DNA from 4 places in the Paenibacillus sonchi genome. Region 2 is predicted to be linked to each of the others. Evidence: riboswitches for the same ligand, from Rfam matches in the RefSeq annotation. Region 2 holds a riboswitch; each other region holds the start of a gene.
The links. Region 2 has a riboswitch for cyclic di-AMP ahead of JI735_RS25675 (APC family permease). Riboswitches for the same ligand answer to the same signal wherever they lie in the genome.
Positions count from the first base shown of each region.

Region 1 (3,125 bases), 3.6 Mb from region 2:
CAATATTTACTCCTGGACGAGGCCCTGGTCCAAACGGCCTTCATGCAGTGGACGCTGGAAGACGATGAAATACTGACTAACTTGTGCAGCCGTTTTATTCATCGTAAACTGTATAAATATGTGGAGATGGATCATCTCGATTCAGAGACCATTGACGAAATCCGCCGCAGTTTTGCCGGTGCCGGACTGCATCCGGATTACGACCTGGAAATCGATTATCCGACAGATCTGCCCTACGATGTGTTCCGTCCGGGAGAGGGCTTTGACAGCAAGCAGATTTTGCTGCTTGACCGCCATGACAAGCTGCGCGAAATCTCTGAGGTATCTGATATTGTGCGTTCGATCAGCGGTATCCACCGCGGCAGATACCACCTGTACTTTCCGCAGGATAAGCTGCAGAAGGCACTTACCCGGCTGCCTGTTTCCATTGGCGGGATCTTTGCAAAATAATACAAAAATTTCTGGAATTCATCATAGAAATTAAGCCTGAAAGGATGTTGTTGCATGCGCTTGTTCGACACACATACTCATCTGGATGCCCCACAATTCGACGAGGATCGTGCGGAGGTCATTGCCCGCGCGTTAGAGGCTGGAGTCAGCAAGATGATTAACATTGGATTTAACCGGGAAACGATTCCAACGACAATGAAATTGGCGGAGACGTATGATTATATTTATGCAGCTGTCGGCTGGCATCCCGTAGACGCTATTGACATGAAAGAGGGGGATATGGACTGGATCGCTTCCCTGTGCAGCCATAAAAAGGTGGTGGCCATTGGAGAAATCGGACTGGATTATTATTGGGATACTTCCCCAAAAGAGGTACAGCACGAGGTATTCCGCAAACAGATCGGTTTGGCCCGTGAACTAAAAATGCCTATCTGTATTCATAACCGGGATGCCCACGAGGATGTAGTGCGGATCTTGCGCGAAGAGAAGGCGAATGAAATCGGCGGGGTTATGCATTCCTTCTCCGGGAGCTGGGAAACGGCCAAAATGTGCCTTGATTTAGGCTTTCATTTGTCCTTCGGGGGACCTGTAACTTTTAAGAATGCGAGGGTGCCAAAAGAGGTGCTGGCCCAGACTCCAATGGACCGGCTTTTGATCGAAACGGACTCTCCATATCTGACGCCGCACCCCTTCCGGGGGAAGCGAAATGAGAGTGCCTATGTGAAGCTTGTGGCTGAGGCTGCTGCGGAAATAAAAGGGATTGATTTACAGGAATTAGCTGAAATTACGTATGCGAACGCCCTGGAACGATTTGGGATTGTCTGAAAACGGGAGTAAAAGCGGTGAAAAAAGAAGTATAGCCGATATATTAAACTTTTTTAACATAGAAACAGCTGATTATTACAATATTTTAATCATTTTTTTGCGTAAACGTGGTTGAATGCTCCTTTACAACATGCATCAAAACAGGATATCATCTTTTCAGTGAAGTGAGCTGTTGTTATTGTGACAGTCACCAAATTCATGGATCGTCTCGCTGAGTCTCCGTATGGAGAACGGGGGAACCAATAATGCTCTGCCGCATGTCCGTACATGAGTACAACACAGAAATGCCGCAGACGTTATTTGATTTCTTTACGTGGTCTTTGGGGTGAATTTGAGGGCAACCGCCGTGAGCGGGTGACCTGAGATAGGGCGTCTCTCTTATGCCCGAACCCGACAGCTAACCCCGTAAGCGTAAGTAAGAGAGGAAACCTCGTGCATAAACATTCCCGCGTATTCTGACACCGGAGAGCCACGAAAGAGTCCTCTGTGAACTCTTTCGGGCTTTTTTTGTTTTTGAATAATGCGAATGTTCCCGGCATACTGTTATATAACAGGTATCTGGAGCAGTTATGCCGAGCAGGCGATCCATGAGCAGGAAACGCTAAAGCAATGCGGGCGTATCCTGTGTAATCTCAAACCTAGTTTCGTCAGAAGTGATGAAGTCACCTTTGTTATACAACTTGGACGACGGGGCTATGTAAGGAGGATGGAGAGAGTGGGCGTATTCCAACCAGAAGTATCCCATGATTCGCAATCATCCAGCAGGTCTTTCGCATTTCGGTGGAAGCAAGTGAATCCTCGCATACTTTCGCTTGCAGGCGCGGCCTCAATTATTATCGCGCTGGTAATTCTGCTGTACGTACACGGTCGAAGCATTAAAGAAATAACTTTAGTAATAGACGGGAAGGTACAAACGCTGGAGACGCGGGACGCGCTGCTCAGCGATGTGCTGGCAAAGGAACAAATTTCGCTGCAGCCGCATGATGCTTTATCTATTGGCCTTAGTGATGAAATAAAGGACGGAGACCGTGTCGTCATCAACCGTACGCAGGCGATTAAGATCACTACGGACGGGACCACCAAAACGTTGTACACGACCGAAGATACACTCGGTCAGGCGATTGACAAACTGGGCATTGGCCTGGAAAGCTATGACAAGATTTACCCTTCGCTAGGCACCGCAGTTTCTGCAGACATGGAAGTCAAAATTGTCCGGATCAACAAGCAAGTGGTACAACGGACAACAGCTTTGCCTTTCCGTGTCATTAAGACCGCAGACCCCTCCCTGACCAAGGGAACCGTAAGAGTTGCACAAGCGGGCAAGCCGGGCGTAATGATCCAGCACATCGAGAAAATCTACCAAGATGGCGAGCTGGCATCCATGCGTATGGTTGGCAAGGAAGTGCAGACGGTCACCAAAGACAAGATCATTGCCATTGGTACCAAACCGCTTCCAAAACCTGTTGTAGCCACTACTGCGACTTCTAAATCAGCAACGACTTCTAAAACATCCAAAGTGAGCGCAAAAAGCAACAATGTTGCCAGTAAAGCAGGCGTAGATTTTGAGTACAAGAAAATGATCAGAAATGTATCCATGACGGCTTATTCATCGGAAGAGCCGGGTATTGGTACCCGTACGGCTTCCGGCACACGCGTAACGGAAGGGCGGACCATTGCTGTGGATCCGAGCGTAATCCCTATCGGCTGGTGGGTGTACATTGAGGGACTTGGGTTTCGCCGTGCAGAGGATACCGGCGGTGCCATTAAAGGCAACAAGGTGGATGTGTATTATGAATCACTGAGCCATGCCCGTAACTTTGGCCGGAAATCACGCACGATCTATGTGATAG
Region 1 is NZ_CP068595.1:1,900,558-1,903,682, forward strand. Features, by position in the region: gene JI735_RS08780 (HD domain-containing protein) at 1-450, shown strand, start outside; gene JI735_RS08785 (TatD family hydrolase) at 505-1,275, shown strand; cyclic di-AMP (ydaO/yuaA leader) riboswitch at 1,475-1,702, shown strand; gene JI735_RS08790 (resuscitation-promoting factor) at 1,991-3,125, shown strand, end outside.
Region 1: another riboswitch for cyclic di-AMP. It lies ahead of JI735_RS08790 (resuscitation-promoting factor); the one in region 2 lies ahead of JI735_RS25675 (APC family permease).

Region 2 (3,125 bases):
CTTCAACGGCAGGTTCAGGCAAGGCGGTTGATTTCAATTACAGCGGGTTCCGAAGACTTGGAAAGAGGATGCACCGGTCAAAATTGTCGAGTTCGGTGATTTCAAATGCCCGGCCTGCGCCCAGTTTACAGGTGTCATCAAGCCGCAGATTGTGCAGGAGTATGTGAATCAGGATAAAGCAGCCTTCTACTTCGTAAATATGGCTTTTATCGGCCCGGATTCCGAAACGGCTTCGCTGGCGGCACTATCAGTCTACCATCAGAACAATGACGCTTTCTGGACATACTACGATGCGCTTTACGCCAATCAGGGGGATGAGAATGCAGAGTGGGCCACAGAGGACTTCCTGGTGAGCCTCGCGGAGAAGGAGAAGCTGCCTGTTGATCTGGATCTTTTACGCAAAGATATCCAGGAACGAACTTATGAAAGTGAGCTGCAAAATGATATCAGCATCGCCAAAGATACCGGTGTAACCTCTACGCCTACTGTTTTCATTAATGGACACAAAGTAGATAAGCCTTTCGACATGGAAGCTATTGACGCTCAGATTAAATCCGCTTCCGAAGCTGTGAGTGCCGAATGATGAAGATCGCTGCTTTCTGCAGACGCCACTGTCTCTATTTGGCCTGGTTTGTGTCTGTTATCGCAGTAGCGGGAAGTTTGTACCTGAGTGAGGTATTGAAGTACGAGCCCTGCAAGTTATGCTGGTTCCAGCGGATCTTTATGTACCCGCAGCTTATTCTGCTGGGCATTGCCACCTACCGGAATGACAAAAAGATCATTCCCTATGTGCTGCCCCTAAGTCTCATTGGCGGCTGCATCTCAATCTATCATTATGCGGAGCAGAAGATACCGGCACTCAGCAAGGTGCTTCCCTGCACGATTGGCGTACCCTGCAACAAGGATTATCTGAATTATTTCGGGTTTATTACGATCCCTTTACTGGCCTTGATTGCCTTTGCGCTAATCGCAATTTTGCTCTGGACCGGACGCAAAGAGGACATCTCTAACCATTCCTGAAATTTTTGACACAATTAGGGTTCAAAACCTTGAAAAAACAAGCGTTGAGAGGATAATCGCAGAGAATGAAAGATCCATATATCCCTCATCGTGGTTTTGCGTAAAATGGATCATTTTTCATTCTTTTTTCATTTTTTTCACCGCTTTACGGAAGGGCCATTGTAGACTATCATTAGACCTTGTGAGAAGTTGAATATGCGCTGAATTTTCCGGATGGAAAAACGGGGGAACCAACATTGGCCTAAGCGCCAACGGGGTGAATCGGGACGGTCCGCAAGGGCTGTAACCGTAGGGCTACCACAGCCCGAATCCGCCAGCTAACCTCGTAAGCAATGGTGGGATAGTGACGATGCGTAAGCATGCGGATCATTTCCGTATGCTTATTTTTGTGCCTGCATTTATGAAAATCCACCTATGAAAACAGCGCACGGTACTACCGTTTCAACCTAAACAAGAGAGGAACTGTTACTACAATGGTAAGCAAGGTAAAACGACTATTGATCGGGCGTCCGATGAAGTCGAACGAACTCGATCATGAAAAGTTATCCAAGGTGAAAGCACTGGCTGTCCTGTCTTCTGATGCGCTCTCGTCTGTAGCCTACGGAACGGAACAAATCCTGATTGTGCTGGTGGCCGCAGGCTTCACAGCTATCTGGTACTCATTGCCAATCGCATTAGCCGTATTGGGCCTGCTGGCTATACTGATTTTATCCTACCGTCAGACCATCTTTGCTTATCCGCAGGGCGGTGGCGCGTATATCGTAGCCAAAAGCAATCTGGGTGTTCCAACCGGACTCCTCGCCGGGGGATCTTTGCTGGTGGATTATATTTTGACCGTTGCGGTTAGTGCATCGGCGGGTACAGATGCGATCACATCCGCTTTTCCAAGTCTCCATAATCATAGCGTACTTATCGCTGTTACCGTGATTTTGCTCTTGACGATAATCAATCTGCGCGGGGTAACAGAATCTGCCTCATTCATTGCTATTCCCGTGTATCTGTTCGTGGCATCGATCTTCGTATTGATCATTGCGGGGGTATTCAAATATGCAACCGGCGGAGCACATGCCAATGTCCCTGAAATCGGGGCTGCGGTGTCGAATGTCAGTTTGTTTTTGCTGCTTAAGGCCTTCAGCTCCGGCTGTTCGGCTCTGACCGGGGTAGAGGCTGTATCGAATGCCATTCCGAACTTCAAGGCACCTGCGGAAAAAAATGCGGCCAAAACCCTGATGATGATGGGGCTTATCCTGGGGATTATGTTTACCGGAATCACGCTGCTGGCTTACTGGTATGGAATTACGCCGGATGAAAAAGCTACAGTCGTATCACAAATCGCCGAATCTACGTTTGGGCGCGGCGGTTTGTACTTTTTCATACAAGGAATCACAGCGGTTATTTTGTTCCTGGCTGCCAATACAGCTTACTCGGCGTTCCCGCTGCTGGCGTTTATGTTTGCCAAAGACAAGTATCTGCCCCATGCATTTATGGTCCGTGGGGACCGCTTGGGCTTCTCGAACGGCATTATCTTTTTGGGCGTATTATCCGCTCTGCTGGTCACGGCTTTTCACGGAAATACGGAAAGCCTGATTCCGTTATATGCGGTGGGCGTTTTCATTCCGTTTACGCTGTCCCAGCTAGGGATGATGGTGCATTGGTACAAAACCAAACCTAAAGCGTGGCAAAATAAATTTGCGGTGAACACGGTGGGGATGCTTACGACTCTGACCATTACCTTAATCTTCATTATCACCAAATTCTCCAGCGTCTGGATGGCCTTTATCTTCCTGCCGGTTGTAATGTTCGTGTTCCACAGGATTCATCACCATTACCTGAATACTGCGGATCAGCTGCGGATATGTCCGGCAACGGATAAACCCTGCATCAAGGGAAGTACAGTGGTCGTACCTGTCGCTGGTGTAACACGCGCGGTGCTGCATTCGATCAGCTATGCCAAGTCCTTAACGGATAATGTGGTGGCTGTGTATGTAGGCTTTGATGAAGAAGAGATCAACAAAATGGAGCAGAAATGGGAGGAATGGAATCCGGGCGTGCGCCTGATTGTCCTCCGTTCCCGTTACCGCAGCATTCTCCGTCCGCTGGTTAAA
Region 2 is NZ_CP068595.1:5,755,555-5,758,679, reverse strand. Features, by position in the region: gene JI735_RS36335 (hypothetical protein) at 1-37, opposite strand, end outside; gene JI735_RS25685 (DsbA family protein) at 83-583, shown strand; gene JI735_RS25680 (disulfide oxidoreductase) at 583-1,020, shown strand; cyclic di-AMP (ydaO/yuaA leader) riboswitch at 1,209-1,367, shown strand; gene JI735_RS25675 (APC family permease) at 1,494-3,125, shown strand, end outside.

Region 3 (3,125 bases), 2.9 Mb from region 2:
TGGAATGGTACCTCTATTTCAAAGGTCCGGCAGGGGTATACGGCGTGTTTAATGTGATGTATATGTTTCTGGGTTTCGTGATGCTGCTGAACACCGCGTTGCTCGCTGGCATGATTGCCGGTGTGGAACACGAATCCAACAGCTGGAAGCAGCTGTTGACCCTGCCCATATCCCGTGCTGCTCTTTATTGGGCCAAGGCGTTGTGGGTTCTTGTCCTGCTGCTCTGTACTGCCTTGCTGATTATTGCCGGCCTGCTTCTGCTCTGGATCTGCTACACCTCCGAACCGCTGCCGTTCCAGTTCCTGATCAGGCAAATCGTGTACAGCTTTCTCGCCTCAGCAGCGGTGCTGGGGCTGCAGATGTGGCTGTCGGTCCAATTCTCGAACCAGGCCATTCCGATGTCCATTGGCTTATTGGGCGCTGTGTCCGGCCTGTTCATCGCGCGGGACAGCAGTGCAGCATTGTGGACCTGGGTGTGGCCATGGGCCTATCCGACCCTGTCCAGTCCGTTCATGGCGCATCCCGGGAGGTGGATTGGCATTAGCGCAGGCCTGGGAGCGATGCTGCTGGCCGCCGGGACCCTGCATTTCAAAAACAAACAATTCTGATTAACAGAGGTGTGATTATGGAATTTTTGATGAAAGCCGAACGAATGAAGCTGCAGTATCCCGTCATCTTCATCCTGTTCCTTATCGGTGCGGTTGGAACGGTGATGCTCGGAATCAATAGTTTAGATTCAGAGAATTTTGCCGGTTTCTATGTGCGCGGCTGGAAAACCTTCTATCTGCATATGGCCAGCTTTCACGGCTTGTTTTTATATCCGCTTTATGCCGGGGTGCTGGCTTCTTTTATCTGCCGTTATGAGCATATTAACGGGGGCTGGAAACAGCTGTTTTGCCTGCCCATTCCCCGTTCCCGTGTCTATTATGCCAAATTGGGGACGCTGATGCTGCTGTTGGGTTTAATTCAACTGCTTTTTGCCGGCTCTTATCTGCTCGCGGGAGAACTGCTTCACTTGGGGAATGATTTGGATGTTACCGAATTGATCACCGGTACGGTTGGGGGCTGGCTGGCTATCCTGCCGTTTGCGGCGCTGCAGTTATGGGTGTCCATGCGCTTGAAGTCGTTTGTGTCCTCTCTGATTTTATCGGCTTCGATTGTGATAGCCAATATTGTGCTTACCGGGCTCCATGCTTCGATCGGTGCCTGGTTCCCCTCCACAACGGCCTATTACGCAATGTACCCAAGAGGAACCGCTTTGTCGCCCCGGCTGGATGTGATCCCGTTCATTCTCATTGTGGCCGCCACCTCTGCTGCGTACATCTGGGCGGGCCGCCGTTCGCTTGTGCGTGGGGCTCGGCTATAGAGAAGTGTTGAGGTGCCTCACTGCTTTCGAGAAATGGAGCAAAATAGAGTAAATCACCGGCCGCTTAAGAGCGAAACCCAAGAATGCGCCTTCATTCGTGAAGTGGTGGCATTTTTGGCTTCTTTTGTCACAGGAAACGTTTTACATTAAACGGCTACAGGCGTAAGATTCAAATCAGCAACCGAATGAAATATAACTGTTCTCAAATGGCTGAATTCCGGTACTGGGAACGGGGGAACCAATGGTGAATGCGGCTTTTGCTGGGATAGCTTCCGCTCACCTGGGGTGAATCCTTGCAGCGTGCTGACAAGCCGCTTCTTGCAGGGTAGGGCAATCTCGCTGCCCGAATCCGTCAGCTAACCCCGTAAGCCTCGAAGAGAGAGGATGAGCGCCATGATCGATTAACCGACCACGGAGAGCCCTGCCGCTTCTGTGGTCTTTTTGCTGTGCAGGCGATCTGCATGAGAAACTAAAAATCGTATAACAACGATATTTAGAGTATTTTGATACGATCTAAACTGCTTAAAAGGAGGGATAGTTATCGTTACTGTATTTATCGTGTGCTTCTGGGTGGGACTATTGCTCCTCCTCAGCGGCGGATTTCATGGGCATGGCCTGGCGGGCCATCTGCATGCGGGAGGCGGCGATGCTGGTGGTCCGGGCTTTGTGCCTATACTCCCTCTGATGGTGTTTGTCACGGTCTGGGGCGGCACTGGTTATGTGCTTACCCGGTTCAGCGGAATAAATATGCTTGCCGTGTTGCTGATCGGCACCGTGGTTGCCTTGCTGGTCGGCTGTCTGATGTATGCGGTGCTGGCCCGGGTGATGACCCGGTACGATAACAGCATGAATGAATTGGATTATGAGCAGGCGGGGCAGCTCGGGTATATCAGCATTCCTGCAGCGGATGGAGCAGTTGGAGAAATGAAATATGTGCTGCACGGAACGATGCGCTCCATTGGTGTGCGGGCAGAGCCCGGGCAGCAGCTCGCCAAGGGCGACAGGGTGATTATTTTAAAGGTGGAAAAAGGAATGGCGTCTGTAACCCTCTTCGAGAGGGAAAGCGGACAATTATAAATAACGGGGAGTGTCGAACCGGATGGTTATGCTCTATTTAATCTCGGGAATTGTTGTTGTTATTCTCCTGGCTTTGTTCAGTATCGTGAACGCTTATAAAAAAGTTCCGCCCAATCAGGCGATGATAGTCTACGGCCTCGGCGGAAAAAGAGTGGTTCAGGGCGGCGGGACGTTCGTCATCCCCGGCTTCCAGAACAATAAGACCATCTCCATGATGCTGATGAGCTTCGATGTCATCCCGGCGCAGGCGATGTTCTCCCAGCAGGGCATCAAGCTCAACCTGGAGGCGGTGGCCCAGATTAAGATAAAAAGCGATCCAACCGCTATTCTGACGGCCAGTGAGCAGTTTATCGACCGGCCGGAAGAGGACCGCGAGACGATTATCCTGCATTCGGTGGAAGGCCATTTGCGCGGCTTGATCGGACAATTGACAGTGGAATCCATTCTAAAAACTCCTGACGAAATCAACAGCAAGATGCGGGAGACCTGCTCGGAAGACCTCGACAAGATGGGGCTTGAGGTAGTCAGCTTCACCATTAAGAAAATTACGGATGACAAAGGGTATATCGACAACATGGGGGTTCCGGAAATTGAGCGCATCCGCCGCGATGCCAGCATCGCCAAGGCAGAAGCGGAACGCGATATCCAGATCAAGCAAGCTGAGGCGGAGAAGGAATCCTCG
Region 3 is NZ_CP068595.1:2,819,356-2,822,480, forward strand. Features, by position in the region: gene JI735_RS12865 (ABC transporter permease) at 1-608, shown strand, start outside; gene JI735_RS12870 (ABC transporter permease) at 626-1,366, shown strand; cyclic di-AMP (ydaO/yuaA leader) riboswitch at 1,565-1,752, shown strand; gene JI735_RS12875 (NfeD family membrane protein) at 1,937-2,443, shown strand; gene JI735_RS12880 (flotillin family protein) at 2,472-3,125, shown strand, end outside.
Region 3: another riboswitch for cyclic di-AMP. It lies ahead of JI735_RS12875 (NfeD family membrane protein); the one in region 2 lies ahead of JI735_RS25675 (APC family permease).

Region 4 (3,125 bases), 2.5 Mb from region 2:
AGCCAGCTTCGTCTTCGCATCCGCATAATGTGCATCCAGATCAGCAAGAACCTTGTCCCCCTCAGCTGTTTTGCCGACAGCAGCAGCAATGGTTTTGAAGATATTTTCCATCTCCGCATACTGGTCGCCTTGCCCCTCAGGCGGATACAGGCCCAAAATCAGTGTTGGCGCAATCGCCTTCAATTGATCATAAATCGCTTCATGGTTGTCAGTGTTGGCAATAATCAGATCCGGCTTCAAGGAAGCTATCGTCTCCAGATTCGGCTCGGAGCGGGTTCCCACATCCGTCACGCCTGCATCAAGTGGTGCTTCAGACGTTACATACAGCTTATAGTTTTCGTTGTCTGCATTACCTACCGGCTGCACACCAAGCGCAATAACATCTTCTGTAAAAGTCCACTCCAGAACTACGACCTTTTTCGCGGGCTTGTCCAGCTTTACCTCGCCTTTAGCGTCTTTTAATACAATAGGGCCAGCTGCGGTTGCACTGCCCTCGTTCGTAGCGGCTGCATTTGGAGCGGCTGCATTGTTAGTTGCGCCTCCGTCCGCTGCTGAATGATTTGCGTTGTTAGATCCACAGCCTGCTGCAACCAATACGACGATAATAAGCATCATTAAGCTCAATAACCTTTTGTTCACTCCGGATATCCCCCTATATGTATAACATTTAATTACGTATCGTGATAATCGTTATCATTTCAGTGATAATGATTATCATTCATTAGTTATATTATATGGGATTCCGCTGAAAGTCAAAGTTAAAATTAAAATTAAATAGCCCCGCCTTATATTCAATCTTCTGAATACAAGGCGGGGCAATAATAATAGACACTGTTTAAAGTTTTCTGTCCCAGAGGACTTTATTCACCGGCCATCTGACGATAGCTGGTATCGCTTACTACACGGCGGGCTGTAACATAACGGTCACGGTAATAGGAATCCGAGAGCTTGCTTATTCTTACGCCTTTGCTGCTTGAGGAATGTGCAAACTGGCCATCCCCGATATAAATGCCTGCATGGGAAACCCCGTTACCGAAAGTATTAAAAAAGACCAAATCCCCCAGCCGCAAGTCATCCTTGGACACCTCAGTGCCAGCCTTGGCTTGAGATCCTGTTGTACGCGGCAGATCACCTGCATTGAACTTCTCCATAATATATAAAATGAAGCCTGAACAATCAAAACCGGCTGCCGTCGTTCCTCCCCATACATAAGGAGTTCCCAATACCCCATTCACTTCATTCTCAAGACTGATTTCACTTGCGTATGTATTCGCTGGAATAGCTGTGAATAATAGCGCAGACCCTATCAACGACATAATGAACTTTTTCAGAACCCTTTGCTCCCTTCAATGCCTACGGAGTTAGCTGAGGGTTCGGTTAAAGGTTCCCTATATTCCTTTGCTTTCAAGAATAATTCACCCAAAAGTGGTTCCCCCGTTTTCAAAATGAAATTCGGCAACAATTCATTAATTTTTTGTAACTATTTCTATAGTATTTTATCTAGTATCACTCTGTCAATCCTATTTCCTGTTTTATCGTTTTCATTGTAAAATAATACAAAAATATACCCAGTTTATAGTATAACCTCCGCCAACAGGGAGCAAGTAACCCGTTAAATGAACATGATTTATACTAATTTTATCTCTCCCTCTGTAAGTCTATATTATATTAATAGTATAAAGGTTACATAAATGTTACTCTCCGCTTCCTTGCCGCCAAGCCGCAATATCCGCTCCAGCGACTCGCCCCGCTCTTGCCTGGCCGGTCCGGATGGTGGAAAAAGGCCGAACGAAACGAAGCACCGCAACCCGTTAGCCCGGATTGCGGTGCTTCATTTTTGAAGAGGACACGTTAAAATCACCGGCATGGCACAATTTCAACTTTATTTTCCTAGTGAGATGTTAGACTTATTCGCTTGGTCTTCTCCAGGGATTGTCAGAATATTTGATAGGTCTAATAACTTTGCAAGGAACTCCTGCAGCAATAGTATTTGGCGGAATGTCTTTTGTAACTACACTCCCTGCTCCAATAATACTATTCTCGCCAATGGTCACGCCTTGTGTAATCTTAACATCACCGCCAAGCCATACATTGTCCTGTAAGATTATGGGGGCAGAATAGACCCCTTTATCCGCTCTTTCAAAAGGATCTTCCGCATGATTTGCTGCATATAGTCCCGCTCTAGGACCTATGAACACATTGTTGCCAATTTTCACTTCGTTGCAATCAAGAATGATCATGTCATGGTTAATATATACCTCATTCCCAATCGAAATATTAAAACCGAACTCACACCGGAAATCGGATTCAATATATACATTTTCCCCGACTTCTGCAAACAAGCCTTTTAGAATGGACATATCGTATTCATCATTTGTATTTACTTTGTAATTGTACTTCCTGCAAGTAGATATTGCCTGTGTTCGAAGTGCAGAAATATCTTTTCCGACATCATCATACATTTTCCCGGAATTTATCATTTGTTTGATTTCTGAAATATTCATATGGCCTCCTGATCAAAATAAATTAGCAAACTTATTCACCATCTCTTATGTTCTTTACGGTTTTATTCTCCAGTGAAAAATTAGAGTAGATTCTATCGCCACCTTTTCCAGTCGGAGCTTGCGGGAGAAACCCTACCTTAACGGCCTCTTCGACAGGTAAATTAAAGAATCTTGCCATATAAAACTGAGTACCTGTTAATGAATAATGAAAAGCAAAGGACTGGCCTACCCGTGTAATCTGAAGCCAAACGGAATTACTGTCGATATTATTTCCATTCGCATCGTCTGATAATGAATTTGTTACTACGCTCACAATGGCATGGGTATTGAAATCGGTAAGTTCGAAACACAGTTTTGCCCAAACATTGATGTCTTTCATTACCATGACTGAAGCAGAATCATAAATATCTTTAAAATCATGCTGTACCTTTACGCGCATAACAAAATCACCAGAAACCTCCGTGAAAAAAAACGGAGCGTTTGCGAGAGTGCTCGGGGTGGCCCCTTCTTCTGATACAGCTCCATTGTTGCAGAAAAAATCGCTATGCTCAGGCGCATACAATATCATTGCTTCATTCTCAAACCGGATGCTGCTTGGATTAAGCCAATTAAAGTTTTCAA
Region 4 is NZ_CP068595.1:814,324-817,448, forward strand. Features, by position in the region: gene JI735_RS03690 (ABC transporter substrate-binding protein) at 1-639, opposite strand, end outside; gene JI735_RS03695 (C40 family peptidase) at 861-1,331, opposite strand; cyclic di-AMP (ydaO/yuaA leader) riboswitch at 1,336-1,468, opposite strand; gene JI735_RS36810 (sugar O-acetyltransferase) at 1,908-2,504, opposite strand; gene JI735_RS03705 (DUF1349 domain-containing protein) at 2,536-3,125, opposite strand, start outside.
Region 4: another riboswitch for cyclic di-AMP. It lies ahead of JI735_RS03695 (C40 family peptidase); the one in region 2 lies ahead of JI735_RS25675 (APC family permease).